4 regions of the Micromonospora sp. NPDC002575 genome follow, and region 1 is predicted to be linked to each of the others. Evidence: riboswitches for the same ligand, from Rfam matches in the RefSeq annotation. Region 1 holds a riboswitch; each other region holds the start of a gene.
The links. A riboswitch is a leader RNA that binds a small molecule or an ion and turns the genes downstream of it on or off. The one in region 1 is predicted to bind cyclic di-AMP.
Positions count from the first base shown of each region.

Region 2: linked by a shared signal. The riboswitch ahead of ACFYWL_RS07920 (NlpC/P60 family protein) and the one ahead of ACFYWL_RS18260 (C39 family peptidase) in region 1 are both predicted to bind cyclic di-AMP.
Region 3: linked by a shared signal. The riboswitch ahead of ACFYWL_RS25775 (coiled-coil domain-containing protein) and the one ahead of ACFYWL_RS18260 (C39 family peptidase) in region 1 are both predicted to bind cyclic di-AMP.
Region 4: linked by a shared signal. The riboswitch ahead of ACFYWL_RS11985 (coiled-coil domain-containing protein) and the one ahead of ACFYWL_RS18260 (C39 family peptidase) in region 1 are both predicted to bind cyclic di-AMP.

Region 1 covers NZ_JBIARA010000011.1:170,332-178,722, reverse strand. Annotated here, with positions in the region: gene ACFYWL_RS18280 (D-ribitol-5-phosphate cytidylyltransferase) at 1-185, shown strand, start outside; gene ACFYWL_RS18275 (CDP-glycerol glycerophosphotransferase family protein) at 228-1,928, shown strand; gene ACFYWL_RS18270 (hypothetical protein) at 1,945-2,448, opposite strand; gene ACFYWL_RS18265 (helix-turn-helix domain-containing protein) at 2,487-3,584, opposite strand; gene ACFYWL_RS18260 (C39 family peptidase) at 3,746-4,621, opposite strand; cyclic di-AMP (ydaO/yuaA leader) riboswitch at 4,841-4,983, opposite strand; gene ACFYWL_RS18255 (hypothetical protein) at 5,516-6,289, opposite strand; gene ACFYWL_RS18250 (hypothetical protein) at 6,441-6,830, opposite strand; gene ACFYWL_RS18245 (acyltransferase family protein) at 7,057-8,217, opposite strand.
Region 2 covers NZ_JBIARA010000004.1:59,577-65,582, reverse strand. Annotated here, with positions in the region: gene ACFYWL_RS07945 (helix-turn-helix transcriptional regulator) at 1-521, shown strand, start outside; tRNA gene ACFYWL_RS07940 (tRNA-Gly) at 613-686, opposite strand; gene ACFYWL_RS07935 (zinc metalloprotease) at 930-1,913, shown strand; gene ACFYWL_RS07930 (pyridoxamine 5'-phosphate oxidase family protein) at 1,985-2,557, opposite strand; gene dcd (dCTP deaminase) at 2,684-3,262, shown strand; gene ACFYWL_RS07920 (NlpC/P60 family protein) at 3,426-4,412, opposite strand; cyclic di-AMP (ydaO/yuaA leader) riboswitch at 4,479-4,619, opposite strand; gene ACFYWL_RS07915 (NlpC/P60 family protein) at 4,830-5,846, opposite strand.
Region 3 covers NZ_JBIARA010000021.1:42,428-50,818, reverse strand. Annotated here, with positions in the region: gene ACFYWL_RS25800 (cellulose binding domain-containing protein) at 1-2,244, shown strand, start outside; gene ACFYWL_RS25795 (hypothetical protein) at 2,457-2,885, opposite strand; gene ACFYWL_RS25790 (hypothetical protein) at 3,038-3,181, opposite strand; gene ACFYWL_RS25785 (STAS domain-containing protein) at 3,523-3,885, shown strand; gene ACFYWL_RS25780 (SRPBCC family protein) at 3,965-4,414, shown strand; gene ACFYWL_RS25775 (coiled-coil domain-containing protein) at 4,467-5,537, opposite strand; cyclic di-AMP (ydaO/yuaA leader) riboswitch at 5,542-5,673, opposite strand; gene ACFYWL_RS25770 (cation diffusion facilitator family transporter) at 5,827-6,741, opposite strand; gene ACFYWL_RS25765 (HelD family protein) at 6,850-8,391, opposite strand, start outside.
Region 4 covers NZ_JBIARA010000006.1:134,895-143,285, forward strand. Annotated here, with positions in the region: gene ACFYWL_RS11980 (carbonic anhydrase) at 1-584, shown strand, start outside; gene ACFYWL_RS11985 (coiled-coil domain-containing protein) at 767-1,792, opposite strand; cyclic di-AMP (ydaO/yuaA leader) riboswitch at 1,797-1,927, opposite strand; gene ACFYWL_RS11990 (YibE/F family protein) at 2,094-3,593, opposite strand; gene ACFYWL_RS11995 (heavy metal translocating P-type ATPase) at 3,928-5,949, shown strand; gene ACFYWL_RS12000 (hypothetical protein) at 6,060-6,527, shown strand; gene ACFYWL_RS12005 (DUF305 domain-containing protein) at 6,611-7,267, shown strand; gene ACFYWL_RS12010 (metal-sensitive transcriptional regulator) at 7,436-7,738, opposite strand; gene ACFYWL_RS12015 (heavy-metal-associated domain-containing protein) at 7,887-8,096, shown strand; gene ACFYWL_RS12020 (hypothetical protein) at 8,128-8,391, shown strand, end outside.

The sequences.
Region 1 (8,391 bases):
CGTTCGGCGAGGAGCCGGAGCACACCCTGCTGGCCGCCGAGACCGTCGCCCAGTCGTCGCTGGACGTGCTGATCTCCGAGCTGACCGGGCAGGTCATCGACGTACGCCGGGCACCGGGCGAGCTGCCCGCCGCGAGCGTGCCCACCCAGCCCAGCCCGGCGTCCGCCCCGGCCACGGCCGGCTGAGGCGTCGACGGCCACCGCGACGGGCGAAGGAAGCGAAGCGACATGCGTGGTGACCTGGTCAGGAAGCTGGCCGCCCGGGTGGCGGCCACCGGCCTGGCGGTGCTGGCGTTCCTCACCCTCGCCCTGACCGGGGCGACGGGTTGGGGGCTGGCGCTCGCGGTGGCGGCCCTGGCCGCCGCCGGCTGGGAGCGGCGGGTCCGCCCGGCCGCCGACAGCACCGCCGAGGCGGTGCTGCTCGCCGCCGGCATCCTCGTCGGCTACTCGCGGCGCCTCGACGCCGGCTTCGACCCGGCGCTGGCGGCGACGGCCCTGGTGCTGCTGGGGCTGACGCTGCTGGTGGGGCCGCTGCGGCAGGCCGGCGACCTGGAGATCCGGGCGGCGAACCTGCCCGTGCGGTCGTGGACCCCGCTGGTCGCGGCCCGGCTGGGCGACGCCCTGCTGGCGCTGCTCGCCGCGGTGGCGCTGGCCGCCGCCCTGGCGCTGCCGGCGGCGGTGGCCCTGCTGGCGGCCCTCGCCGTCGGCGCGGGGGCCGGGGCGGTCGCGGCGGACCTGGCGAGGCGGCGGTTCCGGCCCGGGGCGGGCGGCTCGGCGGTGGCCCGGGCGCTGCGCGCGCACCGGCCGGAGTTCCTGCTGCACTTCTCCGCCCCGCCCGGGTCGGAATACCAGGTCACCATGTGGCTGCCGTACCTGGAGCGGATCGGCCGGCCGTTCTTCGTGATGGTGCGCGAGCCGGAGTTCCTGGCCCCGATCGCCGCGGCCACCACCGCGCCGGTGGTCTACTGCCCGACGCTGAAGGCGATGGACGAGGCGCTGGTGCCGGGCCTGAAGGTGGCGTTCTACGTCAACCACGGGGCGAAGAACAGCCACTGCATCCGGTTCTCGCAGCTCACCCACGTGCAGATCCACCACGGCGACAGCGACAAGGCCCCGAGCGCCAACCCGGTGACGGCGCTGTTCGACCGCAACTTCGTGGCCGGGCGGGCCGCGATCGACCGGTACGCCCGCGCCGGGGTGGACATCCCGGCGGAGAAGTTCGTCGTGGTCGGCCGCCCGCAGGTCGAGTCGATCGAGGTACGCCGCGCGCCGGCCACCGGCCTGGCGAACCCGACGGTGCTCTACACCCCGACCTGGACGGGGCACCACGCCGACGCCAACTACTGCTCGCTGCCGGTGGGCGAGACGATCGTACGAGGGCTGCTGGCCCGGGGCGCGACGGTGATCCTGCGCGCCCACCCGTACACGGGGCAGAACCCGGCGTCGGCGCGGCAGCTCGCCCGGCTCACGGAGCTGCTGGCGGCGGACCGGGCCCGCACCGGGCGGCAGCACGTCTTCGGGGCGGCGGCCAGCCGCGAGCTGTCCCTGGTCGACTGCGTCAACCGCTCCGACGCGCTCGTCTCGGACGTCTCCGGGGTCATCTCCGACTACCTCTACTCCGGCAAGCCGTACGCGGTGACGGACATGGCCGGCGACGGCGACCGGTTCGTCGAGCGGTTCCCGCTGGCCGGCTCGGGCTACGTGCTGCGGCGCGACGCGGGCAACCTCGACGAGGTGCTCGGCCTGCTGCTGGACACCGACCCGAAGGCGGCGGCCCGCTGGGGCACCCGGGCACACTACCTGGGCGACTTCCCGGCCGAGTCGTACGCCGAGGCGTTCCTGGCGGCGGCCCGCCGGGAGCTGGAGCCGGGCTGGAACCCGCCGACCCCGCGCGCCGCCGACGCGATGACCCACTCCCCCACCGCCTGAGCGTCCCGCCCGTCGGTCACAGCAGGTTGTGCCGGCGGGCGAACGCGGGAAACTCCGACCCGGAGCAGGGCAGGCGGGCGCCCGTCGCTCGCAGCCCCTCGATGAGGCTGCCTGCAGCCGCCTCGGTCTGCTTACCCGCACGGCACGCTCCCGCGAGGAGCCAGATGGTGCCGTGCACGCGTGCCCGGTTCTTGCGGGCGACCCTCGTAGCGTCCCGATCATCCGTTATCGCAATGCCTCCTCGCAGCTCAGCCGCAGCGAAGACGGACGCCTCGCCGAGGTTCCGCTCCGTGGCGCCCAGCAACGAGGTCCATCTCGTGAAGCACCGGATCTCATCGAGCGTGTCCAGGCGGGCGACACCCAGCCAATCCGCCTCACACGCCACCGCCAGCTCGGGCCGCATGGCCGAGCCCATCCGGAGCTCCTCGATCACCACCTGCGTTGTCCAGCACTCCGCGTCGATCAGCAGGTCGTGCAGGACGTCGAGCCGGTCGGCGAGAGTGAAGTGGCTAAGCACCATGGTGTCCACTACCAGGACGGGCGTCTGGGGCGGCCGGATCACGGCTCGATCTCCAGGTCGTCGTCGTCCGGCAGGTCGGGCTCGGTGATCTGGCCGTGCATCAGCTCGACAGCCCTGGTTCGGGTGATGCGGCCGGTCCGCAACGCCCCCATCACCGCGTGCGCGTAGGTCGGCGGCACCCGCACCGATGCGAGGTCCGGCTGCGGAACCCAGCCCAGAGCCTCCATGAACTCGGCCCGGGTGGGCCGGTTCTGGCTCCAGAGCCGCCGGGTCGACGCATCGATGGCCTTTGCCTGCTCCGCCTGCCGCAGAGCCAGCAACCAGGAGGTACGGTACCGAGCCGCGTAGCCCACCAGCTGGTCCCGGGTCATCCGGTCGGCATTCCGCGCGGCTGCGAGCACCTGGACGGGCAGCAGCAGCTCCGCTGCGAAGGCGTCGATGGCGGACTCTCGGTGCGTCCGCGAGGCGCTGACACCCAGATCGCTGGAGTATTCGTCGCCAATGATCAGATGGCCCAGTTCGTGCGCGGCCGTCGCCCGGCGGCGACCAGGATCGCCCGAGGTGCTCACCACCGCGACGGCGAGGTCAGCCTCGATCAGCGACGCCCCGTCGCCGGGTAGATTGGTCACCAGCGTCCACTGGCCGGCACGTTCGCAGACCTCGACGATGCTGTCGATCGGCCCATCGTCGATCCCGCACTCTCGCCTGAGCCACTGCGCTGCCTGCCTGGCCTGGTCCTCGGCGGTGACCGTGCCCGGGTAGCGGAGCGGTGGACGGGTCCGCAACACGCCGAGCCCCACGAGTTGCCGTACGTCGCGAAGCCACTCGACGAGGGCGATCTCCAGGCGTTCGGCGGCACGGGCGGCGTCGGTGCCAACCTCCTCGGTCACCGGCGCGGCCCGCCGGGACAGCACAGCCGGCCGTGGCTCGATCAGGTAGTCCATCGACACCCGCAGCACGCGCGACAGTCGCGCCAGTTCGAGGCCATCCAGCCGGCGGGTGCCAGCCTCGACCTTGGCCAGCATGGTGCGGTCGAGGCCCACCGCGCTGGCCAGGTCCTGCTGTGACAGCCCCAGGGACAGCCGGGCGTGCCGCACCTGCTCGCCGACGGAGCACCACTCCTGGTCATCAGCCATAGTGCGATAATCGCACACCCGGGCGTCGGAACGGGCCAGTGCACGAGACCCTCCGGCCGACCGGGAATTGCCGCTTCACCCGCCCGCCCCGGCCTCCCCGGAGACGGCACCGGCCCCGGCTCCCTTCGGAAGGGAGCCGGGGCCGGCGGGGGGAGGGCGTGTCAGGCCGAGTAGCCCCGCGTCGCGGCCCAATGGGCCAGGGATGCGGTGCTGATCCAGTACGCCGGGACGGCCGGGTCCGCCGAGTCGGCGATCCGCACGGTGCGCCCGGAGTCGCGGTAGCCGACGACGGCGATGTAGTGGCCGCCGGGGAAGGAGTGCCAGCCGCCGTCGACGTCGGTGGCGTCGCCGGCGATGTTGACCACGACGCCACGCCCGGCGCTGACCGCCTTCACCACGTCGGCCCGGAGCCGCTCCGCCTCCGCCGAGGTGGCGGCGCCGCCGGGGATCAGCCGGGTCCGGTACGGCTCACCCTTGACCATCTCGTTGAGCACCCGAGTGGTGTCGTAGGCCGAGTTGGTGCCCATCTCGGTGGTGCCGAGACGTGCGGCCAGGTCGTCCTGGGCGCCGTCGACGCCGGTGGCGGAGAGCGCGTTGCGCACCGCCGCCGGGCCGCAGTAGTAGTAGGTGCTCTGGGCCTCGTAGTCGTAGTCGAGGACCTTGGACGAGGGCGGCTTCGGGGCCGCCGGCTTCGCCGTGGTCTTCTTCGGCGTCGCCGAGGCGGTCAGGTCGGGGTTCGGGGTGGCCGAGGTGGCGCTCGGCGACGGGGTGGCGCTGGGCGGGGCAGCGGCCGAGAGCGGCGCGGCGATCCGGGCCTGGGCGCGGCTGGCCGCGTCGTCGAGCCGGGGCGCCACCTCGGTCACGGCGGCGCTGGTGGCCTGCTGCGGGGCGGGGGCGTCGTCGGCGGCGGCGAGCAGCGCACCGGTGCCGGACGCCAGCAGGAGCGCCGCGGCGGAGCCGGCGACGACCTGGTAGGGGCGTTCCGTGGCGAGTCGCCGCAGGTGCCGCTTGAGCTGATCGTTCACGTGTTCCTCCACGGGGCGGGGGCGGAAGCGGAGGCCCCGGGCGCGCGTCGGCGCACGGCGGCACGGACGTGTCCGCGGCCGATGGGGTCCGCTTTCTGGGGCGCCCGCTCAGGCGGGCGTACGAGAAGGGGTGCGACGGTCAGTGCGCCGGCTCGACGGCGGCGGACGCGAGCACCGGGCTCCGTGGTGGAGGAACAACCCGGGGGGTGGGTTCGTGCTGCACGAGGATGGAACTCCTTCCGACACCGCCTACCGGGTTAGCTGACGGATTCGGGCGGGAAGATCGCCCTACCGCAGGCCGTGGCCCGCGGATTCACCCCGGACGTGCAATGGGTCCCCGGTTCGTGATGGTCACGATTGAGCGGGTCGGCGCGGCGTCGCCTGTTGCGATCGGGTACCGCACCGGACGGGCCGACACTACTGGCCGACGGAAGCCCTGCCAACCCCCCGCCACCTGCTTAAACATCCAACGGCCGGCAAATTTACGGGCCATTCGGATACTGACGTGACTCAATGGGACTGCCGACTCATCCGACGTCAGCCGCCCCGCAACGGGACGACGAGCCGCGAATCCCCGGCGAATAACGCCCCCGGTCGAACAGAATGCTCCGCCTGCCCGATCCCCCAAACCCGTGACCCGCCTCACGCCCCACCCACCCCCCGCCCCGGCCCCTCGCCCCCGCCCCCTCACCCCGGCCCGACTCGCCCCGGTGATCAAGAGAAAAGCGTCAGGGTTGATCTCCACGATGACGCAAATCTCTTGATCACCGCACCGAGTCGGGCCGGGCCGCGGCGCACCGCGCCGGGCCGCACCGGGCCACACCGGGCCGCGCCGGACCGCACCGGGCCGCACCGGACCGCACCGGGCCGCGCCGGGCCGGGCCGGGGTGGGTTGGGGTGGGGTGGTTAGCCGAGTTGGGCTGGGTGCCAGCGGGGTGGGTGCCAGCCGAGGGCTTTCAGGGCCCTGCTGGAGGCCGTTGCGCTGGCCGCCGGCACCCGGGCGGGCCGGACCCGCTCGGCGGCGGCGTACGCCTCGGCGGCGAGCGCCCGGGCGGCTTCGGCGGCCAGTTCGGCGTCGTCCCACGCGGCCCGCTCGCGTGCGGCGGCGGCGCGGTAGCGGGCCAGCCTGCCGTCCCGGACGGCCCGGGCCAGGACGACCTCCTGCTCCACCGGGTGCCGCCGGGGGTCCCATCCGCCCCGGCGGGCGAAGACGTCGCAAAGTTGCCCGATGGACAGCTCTCCCCGCAGGTGGGCCGCCGTGGCGGCGTGGTGCAGCCAGCGTTCCCGGGCCGCGTACTCGGCCGGGGTACGCGGGGTGTGCGGCGTCGGCAGGGCGGTCGCGTCGCGGAAGCGCCGGGCGGCGGTCTCCGCCTCGTCGTACGCCTGCCAGGCCCGCTCGGCGGCGTCCTGGGCGGCCGTCCAGGCGGCCCGCCGGCGGCGGGCGTTCTGCGCGGCCCCGGCGGCGGCCACGGCCACCTCCTCGGCGTACCGGCGCAGGTCGGCGGCCTCGGGGGCGGGCGGGGCGGCGGGCCGGGACGGTGGCTCGGCGGCGGGCGGACGGTCCCGCTCCGGGCGGGCGACCAGCACGGCGAGCACGGTGAGCGCCAGCACGAGCAGCACCGACCAGATGGCGGCGGCCAGCGGCACCTCGGTCAGGAACTGGTAGAGCACGATGTCCATGGTCGGCACCTCACGGGGGTGGAGGCGGAAAGGGATCCGCGCCGCCGCCGGGCGGGGCGCGTACGGCGGGGCGTGTGCGGCCGGACCCGGCGGGCGGGGGCAGCGGTGGGTTCGTCGGCGACGGTGCGGGCGGGCGGGCCCGCCGCGTGGCTCAGGCGGCAGGCGGCGCGCGGGGGCCGGCGGCGGTGGGGACGAACCCGGCCGGCACCCGCTGCGGGGCCGGCGTGGCGGCCGGCGGGGGCCCGGCCTCGGCGGGCGGCGGCGCGTCGGCCGGAGGCAAGGGGCCGGCGGCGTCCGCGGCGGCGGTGGCGCCCGCGACCGACACGGAAACGGCGGCTCCCGCCGATTCGTCGGCAGCGGAGCCCGCGACGGCGGTGGCCGCGGTGGCCGGGCCGGGCTCGACGCCACCGGTAGCCATCGCGCCGAGCGGCAGCGACGCGGTGCCCAGGGAGAACGCGACCACGACGGCGAGGGCCGCCAGCATCCGTGCGGTCCAGCGCGCGACCCACCACAGGGGACAGGTCAGCGCGACGGGAAGCACCACCCCACGCTACCGTCGCCGGCCGCACGACGCACCGCCGGCGAGCGTGTCACCTGCTCGGCGCGGCGTGGCGTGGCGCACGACCGCCGGCGGCCCGGGGCACGGCCGGCGGCGGCGGATCGGGGGCGCACCACCGCCGGCGGGTCGGGGCCCGGCCGGCGGGTCGGGGGCGCGGCCGGCGGGTCGGGGGCGCGGCCGGCGGGTCGGGGGCGCGGCCGGCGGCGGGTCAGGGCGCGGCGGCGGCCGGGGCGCGGGGCCGGCGCGGCGGCCCGAGCAGGCGGGTCAGCGGCGTCTCCACCCACCGGTGCAGCAGCGCGGCCAGGCCGAGGTTGACCAGCAGGAAGCCGACCGCCGCCAGCGGGCCCCACCAGCCGGGCAGGCCCGTGCCGAGCCGGTCGGCCAGCCGCAGAACGGTGATCATGACGAAGACGTGCACCAGGTAGAAGGCGAAGGAGACCTCGCCGAGCCAGACCATCGGCCGGGACCGCCACGGCGTCCGCGCGCCGCGCACGTCCGCGTCGGCGGCGGCCACGATGACCAGCAGGTACGCCGCCGCGAGCAGCGCCGCCCACAGCTCGGCGCGGATCCATTGGGCGGCGACCACCCAGGTGACGACGAAGATGACGCTGGCGGCGGTGAGCCCGGGACCGCGCCAGCGCCCCCGGCGCAGCAGCTCGGCGGCGGCCACCCCCATCCAGAACTCCAGGGATCGCACGACCGGGAAGATCTGAGTGAACCACCAGGTGCTCTCCTGCGGCACCAGGCGCTGCCCGGGCCAGAGCGCCACGATCAGCAGCGGCACGGCTGCCACCACCGCCCACAGTGCCCCGACCGGGGCCCGGCGCACCAGCGGCAGCGCGAACGGCAGGCAGACGTAGAAAAACAGCTCGCAGGAGAGCGACCAGCTCACCGAGTTGACGCTGTAGAAGTAGCCGGGCGTCGGGTCCCATGCCTGGACCAGGAACAGGTTCTCCAGCGCGGCGCGGACGTTGACCGGGTCGGCGAAGACCCACACCCCGGTCGCCAGCACCACCGCCCACATCAGCAGGTGGTTCGGGTAGATCTTGGCGAGCCGGCGGCGCAGGAAGTCGCGGCGGCGGTCCCCGTCGCGGGCCGACCAGACCAGCACGAAGCCGCTGAGGATGAAGAAGAACTCGACGCCGGAGAGGCCCAGCGTGAACAGCCAGTCGACGACGGCCTTGGCCTCGGGCTGGCCGACGATCCGCATGGTGCCGACGTGGTAGCCGAAGACGAGCAGGGCGGCGACCCAGCGCAGCCCGGTCAGCGAGGGCAGCCGGCTGGCCGGGCGGGCCGGCGCGTCGGGGCGTACGACGGTCGGGGCGCCGGGGAGGCCGGTGGTCCGACCGTCCGCGGGGGTCACCAGCACCGCTCTCCTCCTCGCGGACGCCCCGGGCCGACGCCGCCGCCCGGGTGGCGGCGGGCCGCGCGGTGCCGCCCCGCCGGCACCCTACCCGGTGCGGCCGGGCGCGCCGCCCGCCGTCGGGCGTCCCCTGACGCGACTGGCGGTGGCACGGGCGCGATGGCCTAATATCGCGGTCTC
Region 2 (6,006 bases), on a different contig from region 1:
TGCTCGATCGGCAGCCTACCGATGATGAACTGGACACTCTCTGTGCCGAAGGCTGCGATGACGCGGCCTTCGGCACAGAGAACGGCCTTCCGATCGCAGAGTTCGATCGAGAGGCCAGCACGATGGCGGACGCGATCACCTCCGCAGTCAAGACCCTCGACCACGCTGGCCTGACCGCGCTTCGTGTACTCGATCAAGATCTGGTGACGCTTGCCGACATCGCCGGTCGCATCGGGCAGAGCAGAGAGTCTGTGCGGCGATACGCCACGGGCGATCGAGGGCCGGGCACCTTCCCACCTCCGATCAACCCCGCCCGCGAGGGCACCATGTTCTACAGGTGGAGCGAGGTCAGGTCATGGATCCAAAAGAACCTGAAGGTTGAGATCCCAGACAGCGACCCATCGCTGGTGGTGGCGAACCTCATGCTTCAGGCAAGGCAGCACCGCGGACGCGTCGCGCACTGGGGAGTGCTGGTCGAGCTACTCGCCGCCCCAACTCCTAGCGACGGCCAACAGGGCTAATGGCACGCCAATGGCACGCCGCATGATCGTTGACCTTGAAACCTCGAAGGCCCTGGCTCGGGACTTGCGTCCTGACCAGGGCCTTCGTGCGTGGAGCGGGTGACGGGAATCGAACCCGCACTGTCAGCTTGGGAAGCTGATGTTCTGCCATTGAACTACACCCGCAGGCGGACCCACTGTACCCGACGCCGTCGCCGCCTGCACCCAGGCACCCCCTCACGTGCTCCACCATCCCGACCACGCCGACACCCCGGCGACCAAGATCCGCAGGCCATCGATGGTGCGTAGGATTTTCACCGCGGCAACATATGCCCATTCTCAAATCTCTCGATCGGTTGTAACGTCTCCCGCACGTTCAAGCCACGGCGCGACACACCCCCTGCCGCGCCGCCAGAAAGAGGTGGGCCCATGGGACTCCGTCCCAACCTGCTGACCCGGCGCACCGCCGGCGTCGCGTCGACGACCCTCGCGCTGCTGCTCAGCACCGCCGCCGTGGGTGTCGTCCCGGCCGCTTCGGCCTTCTCCGCCGCCCCGACCGAAGCGTGCGCCGAGCCGGCCGACGTCCACTCGGACGCCCGGGTGAAGGCCGGCGCGCACGCCAAGCACGAGCCGAACGAACTGACCGCGAAGGAGACCCGCGAGCGGGAGGCCGACCTCGCCGCCGCCCTGCGCGAGCGGGCAAACTTCCGGGTCGGCGCCGGCGCCGCGGCGCTCGCCACCGTGACCATCCCGGTCATCGTGCACGTCATCCAGGAGGACAGCACCCGCGCCGGTGGCAACATCCCCGACTCGATGATCAACTCGCAGATCAGCGTGTTGAACCAGTCCTACAGCGGTGCCACCGGCGGCGCGGCCACCGCCTTCAGCTTCCAGCTCCAGAAGATCAACCGGGTCACCAACCCGGCGTGGTACCCGATCGTGCAGGGCTCCTCGGCTGAGCGCTCGATGAAGAGCTCGCTGCGCGAGGGCGGCAAGAACACGCTGAACGTCTACCTCGGCGAGCTGAGCGACGACCTGCTCGGCTGGGCCACCTTCCCGAAGCGCCGGCTGGACAACATGGACGGCGTCGTCGTGCTGGGCGAGTCGCTGCCGGGCGGCACCGCCACCAACTACAACCAGGGCGACACCGGCACTCACGAGGTCGGCCACTGGCTGAACCTCTACCACACCTTCCAGGGCGGCTGCTCCGGCTCGGGCGACGGCGTGAGCGACACCCCGGCGGAGGCCTCGCCGGCGTACCAGTGCCCGACCGGCCGGGACACCTGCACCGCGGCCGGGCTGGACCCGATCACCAACTTCATGGACTACACCTACGACACGTGCATGTACCAGTTCACCGCCGGCCAGGCGGCCCGGATGCTGACCGCGTGGGACGCCTACCGCGCCCCCTGACGTACCACTGCTGTTGATCGCCCCGGTGCCGGCTCCGTCTCCCGACGGGCCGGCACCGGCGTCTGTGGGGGTCAGGCCGCCGCACGATGGGCACCGCGCCCGCCGAGGGCCGACCGCCGATCCGGTACGCCCACAGCGCCCCCGCCCGAGGCGGTGCCAGCGGCGTCGGCGGCCCCGGGGTCGAGCCAGACCTGCACGGCGGGCCGGTCGGTCGCCTCGCCGGGGCGAACGGTGCCGGCGTCGCCGCGCCGGGCCAGCATCGCCACGTCGACGGTGAACTCGAAGAGCCGCCAGTCCACCTGCGGCGCGGCCCGCCCGATCTCGGCGAGCCGGGCCACCCGGGCCTGGTCGGTCACCGGTCGGGCGTGCCCGGCCACGTACGCCTCGTCGTCGCTGTCCTCCGGCGGGAAGGAGTGCAGCGCGTAGCGGCCGTCGCGTTCGAGGTCGCGCCGCTTCGGCGAGTCGACGACGAAGCAGAAGAGCCCCTCGTCGGTGATCACCGGGGAGACCGGGTGCACCCGGGGCCCACCGTCGGCGCGGACGGTGGCCAGGTAGCCGAAGCCCGGCCCGTACTGCTGCATGAGGTGACGGATCCCGTCGGCGAGTCGTGGCTCGTCAGCGGCGAATTCGGACCAGGAAGCCATGCCGACATCCTATCGAACACCTGTACGACACGCGAAGCGCGACGCGCGGGTCGGGCACCCGATTCGCAGGCTCGCTCACCAGCCCCGCTGACCAGGCCCGCCGACCCACCTCGCTATGGTGTTGCGATGCTGCTCTCCGACCGCGACCTCGTCGCCGAGCTGAAGGCCGGCACGCTCGCGCTGGAGCCGTTCGAGCCGACCCTGGTGCAGCCGTCGAGCATCGACGTACGCCTCGACAAGCTCTTCCGGGTCTTCAACAACCACCTCTACACGCACATCGACCCGTCCGTGCAGCAGGACGACCTGACCTCCATGATCGAGGTGCCCGACGGCGAGCCGTTCGTGCTGCACCCCGGCGAGTTCGTGCTCGCCTCCACGCTGGAGGTGATCTCGCTCGGCGACCAGCTCGCGGGCCGGCTGGAGGGCAAGTCGAGCCTGGGCCGGCTGGGGCTGCTCACCCACTCCACGGCCGGCTTCATCGACCCGGGCTTCACCGGCCACGTCACGCTGGAGCTGTCCAACGTGGCGAACCTGCCGATCACGCTCTGGCCGGGCATGAAGATCGGCCAGTTGTGCATCTTCCGGCTGTCGTCGCCGGCCGAGCACCCGTACGGTTCGGCGGTCTACGGCTCGCGCTACCAGGGCCAGCGTGGCCCTACCCCGAGCCGCTCCTGGCAGAACTGGCGCACCTGGCCGCCCCGCTGACGCCGACCCGCTGACGCCGCCCCACTGACGCCGACCCGCTGACGCCCCGCTCCGCTGGACGCCCCGCTCCTCCTGGGGCGCGCTGCGCCGCCCTCCGCCACAGGGGTGTGAGAAGGGGCCCCTTCTCGACCGTATGCGTTAACAAGGGGCCCCTCCTTGCACCTCAGGAGGGGCGGCCGAAGCTGTGGATCGGGCCGTCGTCGACGCGCTTCATCTTCACCGGGACGCCGGCCCGGGAGGCGTGCACCACCCAGCCCCCGCCCACGTACATGCCGACGTGGTGCAGGTCGGAGTAGTAGAACACCAGGTCGCCGGGGCGCAGGTCGGCGCGGCTGACCCTGGCGGTCACCGACCGCTGCTGGGCCGCGTTGTGCGGCAGCGAGACGCCGGCCTTCGCCCAGGCGGCCAGCATCAGCCCCGAGCAGTCGTACGAGTTCGGGCCCTCCGCGCCCCAGACGTAGGGCTTGCCGATCTGGGCGCAGGCGAACTTCACCGCCGTCCCCGCGCCGCCACCCGGGTAGGACGCCGGGCAGGGGGCGGGCTTCAGCGGGCCGCCGCCACCGTTGCCGTACACCTTCAGCCGCAGCTTCTGCAGGCGGTCGATCTCGGCGTTGATCTGCTTCCGCTTCGCGGCGAGCTGGGCCTCGGTGCGGGCGAGCTGGGCGACCATCTCGTCGAGGGGCTGCTTCTTCGCGGCCAGCTCGTCGCGGAGGTCGACGACCGCCTGGACGTCGTGCTGCTGGCGCTGGGCGAACCGGTCGAGCAGCTCCAACTGCCCCATCATCTGGCTCGGCGTGCGGCTGCCGAGCAGGGCGTTGACCACCGAGATGTTGTCGCCCTTGTACGCCTCGACGGCGAGGCCGCCGACCTTCCTCATCGCCTCGTCCACCTGGCGCTGGAGCGGCCCGATCTGCGCGGCGAGCGCGTCGGCCTGCCTGCGCTTGGCGGCCAGGTCCTGGCGGGTGGCGTTGTGCCGCTCGATGAGCGGTTCGAGTTTGTTCCAGTCCTCGTCGATCTGCCGCTCGATCTCGGCGACCGAGGGGTCGGCGTGGGCCACGGTCGGTGCGCCGGTCAGGACGACGGCGACGCCGACCAGGGCGGCGAGGGCGGTGGTGCAGCGTGACCAGCGGGTACGCGGCGCAGCCGGCATCCGGTCGGCGTCGGCCGTCCGGCGTGACGGGCGCCGCGGGGCATGGTGTGCCACCGGGCTCCGTTCTCCTTCTTCCTCTACCGCCTACCGGGTTAGCTGACGGGTTCGGGCGGGAAGGGAGAGCGCCCTACCGCAGCGCCGCTGCGGATTCACCCCGGCGTACCTGGGTCCCCGGCTCGCCCGGAGGCGACTCGGCGGTGTCGCACCGTCACCGCCCGGCTGGGCGGTGCAGCTACCGGCCGACAATTGGCCAGAGTAGAGACGGGCGTCATCGCTTCGCAACCCGACGGGCCGTGACACACCGTACAGGCCCCTCGTCGGCTTCGATGCCCGCCGCACGCCGAAGGCCCCCGGTCGGGTGACCGGGGGCCTTCGGGCGGTGCTGCGCGGCGCGGCCTTCGCGGGGGCCGGTCCGGGTCAGCCGGGTCGGCGGAAGCCGGCCACCGGCATGGTGTTGATGCTGCTCACGTTGACCGGCTTGCCGGCCCGGGGCGCGTGCACCATCTTGTCGTTGCCGATGTAGAGGCCGACGTGGTGCAGGTCGCTGAAGAAGAACACCAGGTCACCGGGGCGGGCCTCGGAACGCGGGATGGCGCGTCCCTCGTTCCACTGGGCGCCGGTGAAGTGGGTCAGGTGGATCCCGGCGGCCTTGTAGGCGTACTGGGTCAGGCCCGAGCAGTCGAACGAGTTCGGGCCGGTGGCGCCCCAGACGTACGGGTCGCCGACCTGGGCGCAGGCGGTCCGGATGGCGGTGCGGGCGGCCGAGCTGACCACGCCGGTGACCGTCGGGCAGCCCTCGGTGGACACCACGGTCTTCGGCATCGACGCCTGGAGCCGCTTGATCTCGGCGTTGATCTTGGTCTTCTTCGCCGCCAGCTCCTTGGTCTGCTTCTCCTGGGAGGCGATGAGCGTGTCGAGCTTCTGCTTCTCGGTGTCGTACTTCGCCCGGACGGCGAGCACGCCCTCGACCTGCCTGCGCTCCTGCGCGGCGAGCCGGTCCAGAATGGTCAGCTGCTCGGCGAGGGTGCCCGGCTTGGTGCTGACCAGCAGCGCGCCGATGTCCTGCGACGGGCCCGAGATGTAGTAGCGGGAGGCGAGGTCGCCGACGCGGTTCATGGCCAGCTCTGTCTCGAGCGCCAGCGGCTCGATCTTCTTCTGCACCTCCGCCGCCTTCTCACGGTTCACCTTGAGCTGGGCGCGGACCTTGTTGTACTGCTCGATGGTGGGCTCAAGCTGCTCCCACTGCTTGTCGATCTGCGCCTCGATCTCGTCCACCGACGGCTCGGCGTACGCGGGCGCGGTCAGTGTCCCGGCGCCGACGGCGACCGCCGCGACCAGGGTGAGCAGGCGGCGTGCGAAACGGCGGGCACCACCCGGGCGAGCGGTTGACCGTTCCGGGGCATGACGATGAGGGGGCATGGTTGCCACCGGCACCGACTCCTTCGCAACCGACCGCCGGGCGCCTCGCGAGAGGGAAGATCGAGGCAGACGACCCACAGCGGTCAGCGCCTCACATTAGGGGAGTCCCGCGTGAGGAATCAAGGCGGGTCGGCACACCGTGACGCCTCGCAAACCGTTCCTGCACAACGGGTGT
Region 3 (8,391 bases), on a different contig from region 1:
AACAGCACGATCTACTACGGCGCCGAGGGCGGCAACGGCCTGTGGCGCAGCACCGACTACGGCGCGACCTGGGCCAAGGTCGCCAACTTCCCCAACGTCGGCAACTACCGGGCCGACCCGAACGACAGCACCGGCTACCAGAGCCAGAACCAGGGCCTGACCTGGGTGTCGTTCGACAAGAGCACGGGCACGGCCGGCAACGCCACCCAGACGATCTACGTCGGCGTGGCCGACAAGGCCAACCCGGTCTACCGCAGCACCAACGGCGGGGCCACCTGGGAGCGGATCCCCGGCCAGCCGACCGGCTACCTCGCCCACAAGGGCGTCGTGGACCCGGTGGGCGGCTACCTGTACATCGCCACCAGCGACACCGGCGGCCCGTACGACGGGGCCAAGGGCGACGTGTGGAAGTTCAACCGGGCCACCGGCGCGTGGACGCAGATCAGCCCGATCCCGTCGTCCAGCTCCGACGCCTACTTCGGCTACTCCGGCCTGACCATCGACCGGCAGAAGCCGAACACCCTGATGGTGGCCACCCAGATCTCCTGGTGGCCGGACGCGATCTTCTGGCGCAGCACCGACGGGGGCGCGACCTGGTCCCGGATCTGGGAGTTCACCAGCTACCCGGACCGCAGCAAGAAGTACACCATGGACATCTCCTCGGTGCCGTGGCTGACCTTCGGCACCAACCCGGCCCCGCCGGAGGAGACGCCGAAGCTGGGCTGGATGAACGAGTCGGTCGAGATCGACCCGCACGACTCCAACCGGTTCATGTACGGCACCGGCGCGACCATCTACGGCAGCACCGACCTGACCAAGTGGGACACCGGCGGCCAGTTCACCATCAAGCCGATGGTCAAGGGCCTGGAGGAGACCGCCGTGTTCGACCTGGTCAGCCCGCCCACCGGGGCCCCGCTGGTCAGCGCGCTCGGCGACCTCGGCGGCTTCCGGCACACCGACCTCGACGCCGTGCCGGCGAAGATCTTCAGCCAGCCGGTCTTCACCAGCACCACCAGCATCGACTACGCCGAGACCAACCCGGCCGTGCTGGTGCGGGCCGGCAACTTCACCGACGCCGACCGCCCCAACGACAGCCACGTCGCGTTCTCCACCGACGGCGGGGCCAACTGGTTCCAGGGCAGCGAGCCGGGCGGGATCAACAACGGCGGCACCGTCGCCGCGTCCGCCGACGGCAGCCAGTTCGTCTGGTCGCCGGCCGACCCCGGCCAGCAGGTCGTCCGCTCGGTGGGCTTCGGCAACTCGTGGACCGCGGCGACCGGCATCCCGGCCAACGCCGTCGTCGAGTCCGACCGGGTCAACAAGAACAAGTTCTACGGCTTCTCCGGCGGCAAGTTCTACGTCAGCAGCAACGGCGGGGCGAGCTTCACCGCGTCGGCGGCCACCGGGCTGCCGAGCACCGGGAACGTGAAGTTCAAGGCGGTGCCCGGCAAGGAGGGCGACATCTGGCTGGCCGGCGAGGGCGGGCTGTGGCGTTCGACCGACTCCGGGGCCACCTTCGTCAAGCAGGCCGGGGTGTCGTCGGCGGTGAACGTGGGCTTCGGCAAGGCGGCCCCCGGGCAGACGTACCCGGCGGTGTTCACCTTCGGCACCGTCGACGGGCAGGCCGGCCTGTTCCGGTCGGACAACACCGGCGCGGCCTGGGTCCGGATCAACGACGACAGGCACCAGTACGGCAACGCGGGCGAGGCGCTGACCGGCGACCCGCGCGTCTACGGGCGGGCCTACCTGGGCACCAACGGGCGGGGCATCATCGTCGCCGACCGGCTCGGCGGGACGACCACCCCGCCGGCCACGACGCCGCCGGCCACCACCCCGCCGGCGACGACCCCGCCGGCCACCACCCCGCCGGCGACGACCCCGCCGGCCACCACGCCTCCGGTCACGACGCCTCCGGCGACGGGCACGCCCGTTCCGGCCGGGGCCTGCTCGGCGACGTACAAGGTGACCACCTCCTGGTCCGGCGGCTTCCAGGGCGAGGTGACCGTGAAGAACAACAGCGGCACGCCGAAGAGCTTCTGGGGAGTGGTCTGGAACTTCCCCGGCGGCCAGCAGATCACCCAGCTCTGGGGCGGCACCTACACCCAGACCGGGGCGCAGGTCGTGGTGCGGGACGCGGGCTGGAACGGGACGCTGCCCGTCGGCGGCAGCACCACCTTCGGCTTCGTCGCCAGCGGGACCGGGGCTGACTCGACCCCGGCGATCCTGACCTGCACGGCCAACTGACCGCCACCTGACCGCCCCGCGCGGGCCCGAAACCCCGGGCCGGCCTCCCCGCACGGAGGCCGGCCCGGTTCACGTCTCGAAGGGCCTCGGGTGCTCGCCGGGCCTCAGGGTCCTCGCCCGAGCCTCGGGCGCTCCTCGGCGGGGCCTCGGGGTCCTCGCCCGGGCCTCGGGCGCTCCTCGGCGGACCGGCGGCGACGGCCGGCCGTCCAGGCTCAGCCGTCCAGGCCGACCGGGGAGTTGGGCCGGTCGACGTCGACGAACTCGATCTCCTCGACGTCGCGCTCGCCCCGACGCCCGGCGGCCCGCGCCGCCGAGCCGGCGGCCCAGCCGATCGCCGCGCCGGCCAGGGCGGCCCCGATCAGCAGCCCCCAGGGCAGGGCGGGCCGGCGACCGGCGAGCGCGTCGAAGGCCAGCACCGCCCGGCGGCGCGCCTCGTCGGCCGCGGAGCCGACCAGCTCACCCGCGGAGCCGACCAGGTCGCCCGCGTCGTCGGCGAGACCCGAGCCGCTGCGCCGGGCGGAGCGGGCGGTGCCGCGGACGCTGTCGCCGGCGGAGACGACGGCGGAGGCCAGGTGCTGCCACGCCTGGTCGGCGATCCGCTCGGGCTTGCTGCGGCGCTCCAGCAGGTTGGTTCCGAACATCGTGCTACCTCCTCGGGTGCCGAAGCTTGCGGCCACTTCGGACTGCGGCGTGAGACCGGTGGGCGGTCCGCCGGCACGCCCGGCGCGGTCCGCCCACCGGGGCAGTGCCCCGCCCGCCGCCGCCGCAAACCCCCGGCGTGCCGGCCGTGCCCTCAGCGTACGGACACCACCGCCGAGCCCCGGGCGAAGTCGTCGTCGTCATCGTCATCGTCGTCCCCGGCGCCGCCGAAGCCGCAGGCCAGCATGAGTGCGAGCAGCGCGCCGACGCCGGCCAGGCCGGCCAGTCTCCGGATCATCAGGTGGTCCCTTCCGTGTCACGGGTGTGGACGCCGCCGATGCTAGGCGGGGCGGGCAACGGCGGCGAGTCGCGCGGGTGGCGGCCGGGTGGGGCACACGCCCGAAGTGCGGGGTGCGCGCAAAGGTCGGAGGAGACCGCTACCCTGGGTCGGCGACACCGGCCCCGGGCCGGTCGTCCGGCAAACAGGATCTGAAAAGTCCGGATAAGGGCAACGTGTTTTGCCCTGATCCACGAATTGCTCATCCCGAGGGGTGGCGACCGAGGCCATCGGAGGAATACTCTCGGTCGCGGCCCGCGTACTGATGAGGCGCCCGTCAACGGGCGAGTGGAGGTGCTCGCGTGAGCCTGTCGATCGTGAAGTCGGTTCTTTCCGGTGGTGTCATCGAGATCGCCCCGCGCGGCGAGATCGACGTCGACACCGCGTACGAGGTGCGTGAAGCCATCGCCGAGGTGCTCACCAAGGGCCGGCCCGCCCGCATCGAGCTGAACATGCGCCTCGTCACCTTCATCGACTCGGTCGGCATCAGCGCGATGGTGGCCGGCTTCCAGACCGCCGAGGTCAGCGGGGTGAAGCTGATCGTCACCGAGCCGAGCCGGTTCGTGCACCGGCAGCTCTGGGTGACCGGCCTGCTCGGGCTGTTCGGCGCCCCCGAGCCCTACCTCGCCGGCACGGCCACCCCCGAGGTGCTGCCGGGCGCCTGACGAGGCCGCCGACGCTGGTTTCCGGTGCCGGGGCGGCCCGACTCTTCCCCCACGCCCCCGGGTGGGGGACGATCGACGGATGCCCCGGCGCGACAGCTTCCAGTACTCGGTCCAGGCCCGCTGCCCGCGGGCCGAGGCGGTGGCGCTGCTCAGCGACCCCGCCCGGCAGACCGAGCTGCATCCGTTGATCACGCGGGTGCGCCGGCTGCCGCCCCGGCCGGGCGCCCTGGCCAGCTACGCGATCACCGACCAGCTCGCCGCCGGGCCGCTGCGCTTCGGCGTGACATACCAGGCGGACGTGCTGGTGGTGACCGACGACGAGATCGTCACGGTGGCCCGGCAGCGGCCCTCCACGACGGTGCGTAATCACACGCGGCTGCGCGACGAGCCGGACGGCCTGCTCCGCGTCGACGTGGAGATCACCCTGGCCGCGCCGACGCCGCTGTTCACGTACGCCTTCCGGCAGGCCCGCTCGGCGCACCTCGGGCTGGCCCGCCGGCTCGGCGAGGTGCTTGGTCGCACGGCGTAGCGCCCCGGGCGGCCCGCCCCGACGGGGGAGGGCCGCCCGGGGCGGGCGCGGGTCAGATCACCGACAGGTGCACGTGGTTGGTGTGGTCGCTGGACGGGTCCCCGTTTCCGCCGCTGTACGCCTTCCAGCCGCTGCTGGGCAGCCAGATCTGCTTGAACCAGATCACGTACAGCACGGCGAGCCGGTCGGCGTTGCGCACGAAGTACGCCGCCAGGTTGTTGCCGTAGGTGCGGTCCCCGCCCGTGGCCACGCCGCCGAAGCCGCCCTTCTGCGCGGCGAAGTCGCAGGCCCGGCCCTTCGGGTGCTCGCCGGAGCCACCGGGCCGGTAGCAGGAGACGTACCGGGTGAAGCCGGCGGCCTTGGCCTGGTTGAGCGCGTGCAGGGTGCGCGGGGTGATGCAGCCGTTGGCCGGGGTGGGATCGTTGACGCTGCACGACTCCGCCGGCCAGGAGCCGTCGGCGTTGCGCTTCGCGGGGGTGGCGTTCGCGCTGGAGGAGCCGCCCGGGCTGGACCCGCCGCCGCTGCTGCTGGCCTTGTTGTTGGCCACGGTGAGGGCCCGCTCGGCCTGCTCCTTGCGCTTGCCCATCAACGCGACCTGCTTGCGCTGCTCGCGGATCTCGCCGTCGAGGGCCTGCCGGGTCTTCGTCGCCTCGTCCCGGGTGGTCAGCAGCTCGCGCAGCGCCCGGTCCTCGTTCGCGGCGATCGTGTCGAGCGCGGCGGCCCGGTCGAGGAACCCCTCGGGGGAGCTGCTGTCGAGCAGCACCGAGGCGGCGGTGAGCCGGCCCTTCTTGTACGCCACCCCGGCGATCTCGCCGACCTTGGCGCCCCGGGTGACCAGCTCGGCCTCGACCGTCTTGAGCTGGCCGCCGAGCTGCTGCTGCCGCTTCACCGACCGGTCGAGGGCGGTCTTGGCCTCCAGGTAGCCCTTGCTCGCCGCCTCGAGCTGGGCGCGCAGGGCGGGCGTGCCGCCCTCCTCGTCGTCGCCGGGTGCGGCGAGCAGGCCGACGGGCGGCGCGGCCCCGGCCGGCGTCACCGGCGCGACCCCGAGACCGACGGCGAGCGTCAGCGCCAGCGCCGCCGCCACCCGGGCGGCGATCCTTCCTACAGGTGCCACTACTGGCATGTGCGTGTCCTTCCGTCAGCCGCCGACCGGGTTAGCTGACGGGTTCGGGACGGAAGATCCCTACCGCTCTGGAGCGGATGCACCCCACACACATGGTTCCCCGGCTCGCCCGCGGGCGATTAGGCGGCGGCCACCACAGGCGCCGGAGGGCGCCGCCCGGCGATGGCCGGGGCCGAGCCTACCGGTGCGTGTGGGGCCAGCGCTGCCTCCGTGACGGAGGGTACGCGGATGAAACCTGTCAAGTCGGCCATTCGACCGCGAATGTCGCGAAAATTGATGGCTCTCGGTCTCACCAGCCGGCCGGCCCGCAGCCGTCGCGGGACGCTCCGGGCTCGACCTGCAACGTGGCGTGCTCGATGTGGAAGTCCTCGTGCAGGGCGGTGCGGGCGGCGGTCAGCACCGCGCCGACCTCCGCGCCGGGCGCCATGGTCAGGTGCGCCGAGGCGACCTCCATGCCGGAGGTCAGCGTCCAGACGTGCAGGTCGTGCACCTCGACCACGCCGGGCACGGCGGCCAGCCGGTCGTGCACGGCGGTCACCTGGAGGTGCTCCGGCGCGGCCTGCACCAGGATGCGCACCGCGGCCCGCCCGAGCCGCCAGGTGCGGGGCAGGATGAACACGCCGATCGCGACGGCCACCGCCGGGTCCGCCCACCACCAGCCCGTGGCCATGATCAACACGGCCGCCCCGATCACGCCGACCGACCCGAGCAGGTCGCCCAGCACCTCCAGGTACGCCCCGCGCAGGTTGATGCTCTCCTTCGCCCCGCTGCGCAGCAGGGCGAACGCGGCGACGTTGGCGAGCAGGCCCAGCACCGCCACCACGAGCATCGGGCCGGTGGTCACCTCGGGCGGGTCGCCGAAGCGCCGGACGGCCTCGACCAGGACGTAGACGGCGACGCCGCTGAGCAGCAGGGCGTTGCCGAGCGCGGCGAGCACCTCCAGCCGGTAGAGCCCGAAGGTGCGCTGCGGGTCGGCGGTGGCCCGGCGGGTGGCGGTGATCGCGGCGAGCGCCATGCCGATGCCGAGCACGTCGGTGAACATGTGCCCGGCATCGGAGAGCAGCGCCAGCGAGCCGGTGCCGAGCGCGGTCGTCGCCTCGACGATCATCAGCGCGGCGAGCAGCGCGAACGCCGCCCAGAGCCGCCCCGAGTGGCGGGCCGACACGTTCGCCGCCCCGTGGTGGTGGTCATGCCCTGCGCCCACGCCCACACCCTCCGTCCGTGACCCCTCGACCGGCCCAATCTATGCTCACATCGCAATATGTGCAAGTGATCGACAGCGGTCCGGCCAGGGCACGGCCGGGGCGGGCGGTCAGCCCGTCGGGTCGATGGTGACGAGGCGCTGGGTCGCCCGGGACAGCGCCACGTACAGCGTCCGCACGCCCGAGCCCGGGTCGGCCCGGATCTCGCCCGGGGCGACCAGCACCACCCCGTCGTACTCCATGCCCTTGGCCTGGAGGCTGGTCACCACCTGCAGGCGCGGCGCGGCCCGGCCCGCCAGCCAGCCCGCGACCTCGTCGCGGCGCGGCACCGGCGTGATCACCCCGACCGTGCCCTCCACCTCGCCGAGCAGGTCGCCGACCGCCGCGACGGTCGCCGCCGCCAGCCCGGCCGCCGGCACGGTCAGCTCGACCGGGGCCACGCCGGTGGACCGCACCGCCCGGGGCAGCGCCAGGTCCGGGTAGAGCCGGCGGATCTCCGCCGCCGCCACCGCGAAGATCTCCGCCGAGTTGCGGTAGTTGGTGGTCAGCTCGAACTCGTGCCGCCGCCGGCGGCCCAGCGCCGCGTCCCGCGCCCGGGTCAGCTCCTGCGGGTCCCCCGTCCACGCGGTCTGCGCCGGGTCGCCCACCACCGTCCAGGACGCCAACCGGCCGCGCCGGCCGATCATCCGCCACTGCATCGGCGACACGTCCTGCGCCTCGTCGACCACCACGTGCGCGAAGTCGCGGTAGTCCTCCGGCCGCTCCCGGGCCGCCTGGCGCGCCGCCCGCTGCCGGTCGGCGTGCGTGCTCAGCTCGCGTACGCCCCCGGCGAGCTGGAACGGGTCGCGCTTCGCCCGCTTCGGCTGCACCGGCTTGCCCAGCAGCGCGTCCAGCTCGTCGAGCAGGGCGATGTCGGCGATCGTGAGCCCCTCGGCGTCCAGCGTCCGGTACGCCTCGACGAGCAGGCCGACCTCCGCCCGGGACAGCACCCCGGCGGCGTACCGCCGCAGCCGGTCGGGACGGGCCAGCCAGCCCAGCACGTGCCGGGGATGCAGCCGCGGCCACCACGCCTTGAGGAACTCGCGGAACTCGGGCCGCTCGGCGATCTCGTCCTCGAACGCGCGCTGCTCCGGCAGCCGGCCGATGCCCAGCCGCCGGGCCTGGGCCCACAGCGCCGCGAACACCCCGTCGAAGCCCGCCCGGCGCGACTCGTTGCGGCGGGCCCCCCGGCCCAGCGCCCGGTCCCGGATGCCGTCGAGCTCCCGGCGGTCGAGCCGCAGCAGCTCGCCCCGGTAGAGCAGGCGCAGCTCGCCCGGCCCGCCCGGCACCGCGTCCCGCGCCGCCCGCTCCAGCACCCGGCGCATCCGCAGCGACCCCTTCACCGCCGCCACCTCCGGCGGGTCGGTGCGCGTCGCGCCCATCCCTGGGAACAGCGATCCGAGCGAGCGCAACGTCGCCGTCTCCTCGCCCAGCGACGGCAGCACCGAGGCGATGTACTCCACGAACACCGCCGACGGGCCCACCACCAGGATGCCGCCGCCGGCGTAGCGGCTGCGGTCGGAATAGAGCAGGTACGCCGCCCGGTGCAGGGCCACCGCCGTCTTGCCCGTGCCCGGCCCGCCCGAGACGATCGTGACCCCGGAGGCGGGGGA
Region 4 (8,391 bases), on a different contig from region 1:
CCGGCACGCCGCGCCACCCCAACCAGGACGCCGACCACCGGGCGGCTGTCGCCGACGGCCAGCACCCGTTCGCGGTGATCGTCGGCTGCTCCGACTCCCGCCTCGCCGCCGAGATCATCTTCGACCGTGGCCTGGGGGACCTCTTCGTGGTCCGCACCGCCGGGCACACCGTCGGCCCGGAGGTGCTGGGCAGCGTGGAGTACGCCGTGACCGTGCTGGGCACCCCCCTGGTGGTGGTGCTCGGCCACGACTCCTGCGGGGCGGTGCAGGCGGCCCGGGCGGCGGCCGGCACCGGCAGCCAGCCCGCCGGCAACCTGCGGGCCGTGGTGGACGCCGTGCTGCCCAGCCTGCGCCGGGCCGCCGAGCGGGGCATCGAGGACATCGACGAGATCGTCGACATCCACATCGCGTGCACGGTCGACGCGATGCTCGACAGGTCGACCGTGCTCGCCGCCGAGGTCGACGCGGGCCGGTGCGCGGTCGTCGGAATGTCGTACCGGCTCAGTGCCGGCGGGGTGCGGACGGTGGCCGCCGTGCCGGCCGCCATGGCCGCGGACGCCACCCCGACCCGCGCCGCCGCCTGACGCTCACCGCCGCCTGACGCACAACACCGCCCGGCGCTCACCGCCACCCGGCGCCCACCGCCTGGCGCTCGCCAGCCCTTGGCGTTACGACCGTCGCCTGCCGCACACCACTGCCCGAGAACCGACGAGAGGGGCCGCCCCCGCAGCGGGACGGCCCCTCTCGGCATGCGCGGCACGCGGCGTCAGAGCAGCGACATGTGCACGTGGTCGGTGTGGTTGGACGGCCCGCTGTAGGAGCTCCAGCCGTTCGCCGGGAACCAGATCTGCCGGTTCCAGATGACGTAGTAGATGCCGAGCCGGTCGGCGTTGCGGATGAGGAACGCGGCGAGATTGTTGCCGTACATCCGGGTGTCGTTGTTGTGCCAGGGGGAGAAACCGCTGTTCTGGAGCGACCAGTCGCAGGCCCGGCCCTTGGGGTGCTCCCACGGCCCGCCCGGCCGGTAGCAGCCCACGAACCGGTTGAAGCCGGCCCGCTTGACCTCCTTGTAGGCGTGCAGCGTGCGAGGCGTGACACAGCCGGAGGTGGTGGGGTCGTTCTCGCTGCACGACTCCGGCCGCCAGCTGCCGTCCGACGACCGGCCCGGCGCGATCCTCGCGACCGGGGACGTGGCGTTGACCAGGCCGCCCGTGAAGCCCTTGCCGCCGACCAGCGCGAGCGCCTTCTCGGCGTCGTGCTTCTTCTTCGCCATGACCGACGCCTGCTTCTGCTGCTCGCGCACCTCGGCGTCGAGCGCGAGCTTGGCCTGCTCGGCGCGGTTCTTCGCCGCGCTGACCTCGGCCAGCTTGTTGGCGTTGACCATGTTCAGCTCGTCGAGGGCGGAGGCGCGCTTGACGAACGAGTCCGGGCTGTTGCTCTCCAGCAGCATCGCCATCGCGCCGACCCGCCCGGTCCGGTACGACTGCGCGGCCATCTCGCCGACCTGCGGCGCGAGCGCGTCCAGCTCCTCCTGAGCCTTGCGCACCTCGTCGGCGAGCTGCGCCTGGCGCTTCTTGGACTTTTCGAGCTTCGACTTGGCCTGGACGTAGTCCCGGTTCGTCGCCTCGATCACGTCGGTGATGAGCTGGGGCTCGTCGTCCTCCTCGTGCCCCGAGGGTTGGGGGGCGGCGGCGGGCAGGGCGAGCGCCGGGGCGGCCGGCCCGGCGACGACCGCCAGGGCAGCGAGCACGGCCACCACGGGTGTCAACCAGCGGTGCAGGGGTGCCGTCACAATGTTCCCTTCCATCGACCGCCGACCGGGTTAGCTGACGGGTTCGGGGCGGAAGCGGCCCCTACCGCTCGCGCGGATTCACCCCGGGCACCTGGTTCCCCGGCTCGCCTCGCGGCGATTGGGCGGCGGCACCGCAGGCGCCGCTTCGCGCCTTCGGCGGTGACCGGCAGCGAGGTTACCCGAGAGGCCATGCGGGGAGCTACGTCCGGATGCCGACTAAAAGCGTCATTTCGTAATCGCCGTCGGTAATCAGTGATGCGCTTCTCAGGGCGGATGCCGCCATCGGTCACGCTGCGAAGTGTCACCATGCGGTGTCCGTGCCTCCTTCTCGGTGCGGCCGTCCGGCCGGGGGGTGGGTGGTGGCCTGGTCGTCGGGGAACCCCCCGACCGCCCGGCCGCCGCCGAGCGCCTCCAGCGCGAGATCGCGGTCCGCGGTCCGCCGTCCGCCCCCGCGGGTACGCGCCGCCGGCACGTCCCCGCCGCCCGCCGGGCCGGGGCGGGTCGCGGCGGCGTGCCCCGCCGTAGGGTGCCCTGTGCCGGTGTGCCCCGCCGTGGAGTGCCCCGCTGCGTTGCGCCCCGCCGCCGTGCGTCCCGCCGCCGTGCGCTCCGCCGCTGTGCGTCCTGCCGCCGTGACCACGGCGGCCAGCCCGGTGGTGAGCGGCACGGCGGCGATCAGGCCCAGCGTGGCGACCGCGCTGCGGACGATCTCCTGGGCGAGGAACTCGCTCGTCAGGATCTCGGTCACGGGGCGGGAGTCGGCGGTGAGCAGGAGCAGCAGCGGCAGCGACGCGCCCGCGTACGCCAGCACGATCGTGTTGACCGTGGAGGCGATGTGCGCCCGGCCGACGCGGGTGGCCGCCCGGTAGAGCTGCAACCGGGACAACCCCGGGTTGGCGTGCGCCAGCTCGGTGACCGTGGCCGCCTGGGTGACGGTGACGTCGTCGAGCACCCCGAGCGAACCGATGATGATGCCGGCCAGCAGCAGGCCGTGCAGGTCCACGTCGCCCCGGAACATCGACAGGGTGGTGGCGTCCTCGCTGCCGTACCCGGTGAGGTGGGTGGCCGCCGTGGCCAGGGTGCCCAGCAGTCCGGTGAGCACCAGGCTGCCCAGGGTGCCGAGGACGGCAACCGACGTCTGCGCGGTGACCCCGTGGGTGAGGTACAGCACCACGAACATGATCAGTGCGGAGCCGACGACGGCGATCGGCAACGGCGACCCGCCCGCGCCGATGCCGGGCAGCACGAACGTCAGCAGAATGGCGAAGGTGGCGGCGAGCCCGGCCAGGGCGGCCACCCCCCGCCAGCGGCCGAACGCGACGATCGCCAGCGCGAACACCACCGCCAGCCAGATCAGCGGGGTGCCGCGCTGGTGCTCGGCGATGTTGTAGGCGCTCGCCGCCGGGTCGGCCGGGTCGGTCAGTTTCACCAGCACGATCCGGTCGTCGACGGCGACGGTGGGCGCGCCGGGGCCGGTCGGGATCGGCGTCTCGACCTGCTGCCCGGCGTCGGGCCCCTGCTCCACCCGGACGGTCACCGTGCCGCACGGGCCGTCCGCGACGCCCGGCCCGCCGCCCTCCGGCGTCTCCGGCTGCGGCGGGCACTCCTCGGTGACCACCCGGGTCACCGTGCCGTGATAGCGGGGCACCGGCGAACTGCCGTCGACCTCCGGGCCGCCGTCGCGGGGCCACAGGACGGCCGCCGCGATCACGGTGATCACGAAGAGGGGGACCACGGTCGCGACGAGGACCCGCCGCACCCCCGGTGGGGTGGGCGGAGCGGGTCGGTTGTGGTCGGCGCCCATCGACGATCTCCAAACGGTGTCAGCGCGGGATACGGCTCGGCGGCCCGGACGGTTCAGCGTCGCGGGCGATCGATCCGGGCCGACTGCCCGGACGACCACACCCGGTCGACCCCTCGGGGACCCGCCCGCCCCCGAGGACCGCCCGAAGCCCCGCCCCTCCTCACGAGCCGCCGGGAGCGGACCGCGTCCCATCGCCCGGAATCGTAGCCACCCTCACCTGCGAACGCAGGTCGGCCGACACCATGTCGGCGACATGGCGGTGTTCCGGGCGCTCTGATACCGCCATGTGCCCGACACGCTGCCGTTTCGACGGGCGGCGGGGCATGTTGGAACCATGGCCCACGACGCGCACGCCAACCACGCCGGGCACGACAAGCACGCCGGGCACGACCCGGAGATGTTCCGCCGCCGGTTCTGGGTCTGCCTCGCGCTGACCCTGCCGATCGTCGTCACCAGCCACATGGTGATGGACTGGTTCGGCTACTCGCTGGAGTTCCCCGGCCGGGCCCTGGTCGGCCCGGTGCTCGGCTCGGCGGTCTTCTGGTGGGGCGGTTGGCCGTTCCTGGTCGGCGCGGTCCGGGAGCTGCGCGACCGGGCGCCCGGCATGATGCTGCTCATCGCGATGGCGATCAGCGTGGCATACGCCGCGTCGCTGGCCACCAGCGCCGGCGCGTTCGACCTGGACTTCTGGTGGGAGCTGGCGGCGCTGGTCACCATCATGCTGCTCGGGCACTGGCAGGAGATGCGGGCGATCGGCCAGGCCCGGGGCGCCCTCGCGGCGCTGGCCGCGCTGCTGCCCGACGACGCGGAGCGGGTCCGCCCCGACGGCGGCGCCGAGCGCGTCCCGGTGGCCGAGTTGCGCGTCGGTGACGTGCTGCTGGTCCGGCCGGGCGGTCGGGTGCCGGCCGACGGCCGGGTCGTCGACGGGGCCGCCGAGCTGGACGAATCCATGATCACGGGCGAGTCCCGTCCGGTAGCCCGGTCGGTCGGCGACCGGGTGGTGGCGGGCACGGTGGCCACGGACTCGGCGATCCGGGTCGAGGTGGAGGCCACCGGCGAGGAGACCACCCTCGCCGGCATCCAGCGCATGGTCGCCGAGGCGCAGCGCTCCAGCGGCCGGGCCCAGGTGCTCGCCGACCGCTTCGCGGCCTGGCTGTTCTACGTCGCCACCGCCACCGCCGTGGTCACGGTCGTGGTCTGGTCCGCCCTCGGCGACACCGACGAGGCCGTCGTGCGGACCGTCACGGTTCTGGTCATCGCCTGCCCGCACGCGCTGGGGCTCGCGATCCCGCTGGTCATCGCGCTGTCCACGGCGGTCGCGGCGCGCTCCGGCATCCTGGTGAAGAACCGGCTCGCGCTGGAGCGGATGCGCACCGTCGACGCGGTGCTGTTCGACAAGACCGGCACCCTGACCCGGGGCGAGCACGCCGTGACCGGCGTCGCGGCCGTCGCCGGCACCAGCGAGGACGAACTGCTGCGGCTGGCCGCCGGCGTCGAGGCGGACAGCGAGCACCCGCTGGCCCGCGCGATCGTCGCCGCCGCCGAGCAACGCGGCGGTCCCGCGCCGGCCACCGGCTTCCGCGCCCTGCCGGGCCGTGGGGTGCGGGCCACGATCGACGGCACCGAGTACGCGGTGGGCGGCCCGGCGCTGCTGCGCGAGCTGGGCGCGGGCCTCCCCGCCGAGCTGGAGCAGGCCACCGCTGACTGGGCTGGGCGGGGGGCGGCCGTGCTGCACCTGGTCCGCCTTCCCGGCACGGTGCTCGGCGCGCTCGCCCTCGCCGACGAGGTGCGCTCCGAGGCCCGCGAGGCGATCGCCGAGCTGCGCGCCCAGGGCATCCGCACCATCGCGATGATCACCGGGGACGCCCGGGCCGTGGCCGACGCGGTCGCCGCCGACCTCGGCTTCCGTTCCGGGGTGGACGAGGTCTTCGCGGAGGTGCTGCCGGCCGACAAGGACGGGAAGGTCACCGAGCTGCAACGACGGGGGCTGACCGTGGCGATGGTCGGCGACGGGGTCAACGACGCCCCGGCGCTGGCCCGCGCCGACGTGGGCATCGCCATCGGGGCCGGCACGGACGTGGCGATCGAGTCCGCCGGGGTGGTGCTCGCCTCGTCCGACCCGCGCGGGGTGGCGGCGGTCGCCCGGCTCTCCCGGGCGTCGTACCGCAAGATGGTGCAGAACCTCGCCTGGGCGGCCGGCTACAACGTGGTGGCCCTGCCGCTGGCCGCCGGGGCGCTGGCCTGGGCGGGGGTGGCGCTGAGCCCGGCGGTCGGGGCGATCCTGATGTCGGCGTCCACGATCGTGGTGGCGTTGAACGCCCAACTGCTCCGCAGGGTCCGCCTCACCCCCGGCTGATCCCGGCCGGGGCCGCAAATCCGGCGTGCGCGTCGGGCCACGTTCCGCGCCCCTGCATCCACGGGCGAGGCGAGGCAGGTCGACCTCGGGCGAGGCTCTAGCGTGGTGGTGTGCGGACGACGACGGCGGCGGCGGGCGGGCGGTGGGGTCGCCTCGCGCTGCTGCTCTGCACCCTGGTCGGCCTCGCCGCCATGCACACCCTCGGCCACGGCGCACACTCCGGCGGCACCCACGCCGGCCACGACGGGGCGACACCACGCGACGGCCACCCCGCCCCGGCGGTGCACGCCGAGGCCGCGGGTGTCCCCGGGGCGCTTGTCGGCGGCGCGGGTGGCGCTGTGGCGTTCCCCGGCAGCGCGGGCGGTGGTCGGGCCGACGGGCCGTCCGGGTGGAGCGTTTGCCTGGCGATGCTCGGCGCCCTCGGGGTGGCCCTGCTCGTCGCCGTGCTCCTGCTGACCGGTGCCCGGGCACCCGGCCCGCCCGGCAGGCAGGCCGGTGGCGTGCCCGCCGGACCGCGTGCCCCGCCACCCCGCCCGCTCGGACTTCGGCTGGCCGAGGTCTCGGTGTCGCGTACGTAGGACGGCCCGGCGCGGTGCCCGGCTCCGCCGGTGACCCGCGTCCCCGTCCTGCCCACGCACGTGACGAGACCGAAGGATTCACCGTGACCACTCGTACTGTCGCGCGCCGCGCTGCCCTGGCCGGCGCTGCCCTGACCGCCGTCCTCACCCTGGCCGCCTGCGGCTCCGCCGGCCACGGCTCGCCCAATCACGACGAGCCGGCCGCCGGCGCCGCCACTGCCAGCTCCATCGCTTCCGGGGCTCCCACGCGCGGGTCGGCCGCGTTCGGCGACGCCGACGTGATGTTCGCCCAGATGATGATCCCGCACCACCGGCAGGCCGTGGAGATGGCCGAGCTGGCCGAGACCCGCGCCGCCGACGCGGAGGTCAAGCGGCTCGCCGCCGCGATCAAGGCCGCCCAGGCCCCGGAGGTCGCCACCATGACCGGCTGGCTGGCGGGGTGGGGCCGGCCGGTCCTGTCGCCCGCGCCGGGGCACGGGCACGGCATGCCGGAGATGGACCACGCGATGCCGGGGATGATGTCCGAGGCGGACATGACGAAGCTGGCCGGCGCGAGCGGCGTCGACTTCGACCGGAAGTTCCTGCGCACGATGATCGCCCATCACGAGGGCGCGATCACCATGGCGCGGGAAGAGTTGGCCGAGGGGGCGAACCCCGAGGCCAAGGCGCTGGCCCAGCAGATCGCCATTAGCCAGCAGGGCGAGATCGACCAGATGAGGAAGATCCTCGCCCGGCTCTGACGGCCGGATCGGACGGCCGGGTCGTGCTGTGCGCCATGCCGGCGAGGTGGGGGTATCCGCGGCTCGGGATGCCCCCATGTCGCCGACATGAAGTTGATCAAGCGAGTGTCGGTCGCGCCGGGGAGTCGCGCCGCGGTCGCGGTCGCGGCCTTCGGCGCGCCGGCGGCGTCAGCCGCGCTTCATGAGGCGGCCGACGGCGGCCATCATCTCGGTGGCCATCTCGTCGGCCCGGCCCTCGACGGCGCCCTCGTGCAGGCAGTGCCGGGCGTGCCCGTCGAGCAGGCCGAGGGCGACCTTGTCCAGGGCCGCCTGGATCGCGGAGATCTGGGTGAGCACGTCGATGCAGTAGCGGTCCTCGTCGACCATCTTCTCGATGCCACGGACCTGACCCTCCACGCGGCGGAGCCGCGCGAGCAACTGGTCCTTGCTGGCGGTGTACCCCCGGGTCGGGGCGGGCATGGGTCCGGTCATGCGACCGAGATTAACATACCCCTCAGGGGTATGTTACGGTTCGACCTGGCGGATACCCCCACCCGGTATCCCTGGCGTTTCCAGGCCAGTGGTCCGCCTCACCATTACCCCCCGGGGGTAACGTGAGGTGCAGCGGAAGGAGAGAGCGATGGTCAGCACGACGTACGAGGTGCGGGGGATGAGTTGCGGGCACTGCGCCGGCTCGGTCGTCACCGAGGTTGGTGCGATCGACGGCGTCACCAACGTCAAGGTGGACCTGGAGGGCGGCCAGGTCACCGTCACCAGCGACAGCCCGCTGGACACCGAGACCGTGCGCGCCGCCGTCGACGAGGCCGGATACACCCTCGTCGGCGCGTGACGCCGCCCCTGCGGAGAAGTCGAGGCACACGATGAACACGGCGACGAAGCTGAGCGGTTTCGCCCTCGGCCTGGCGGCGGTGTTCGGCGCGGCGTACGGGGTCGGCCAGGTGGTCGGCCCCGTCACCCCCGCCGCCGACACCCGCCACGACGCCCACGCCGACGCCGGGGACGCCCCGGCCGCCCACCTGCCCGGCGGGCTGCTCGTCTCCGACCGGGGCTACACCCTCGCCCCGCTGGCCGCCCCGGCCGGCGAGTTCGCCTTCCGGATCACCGGCCCCGACGGGCAGCCGGTC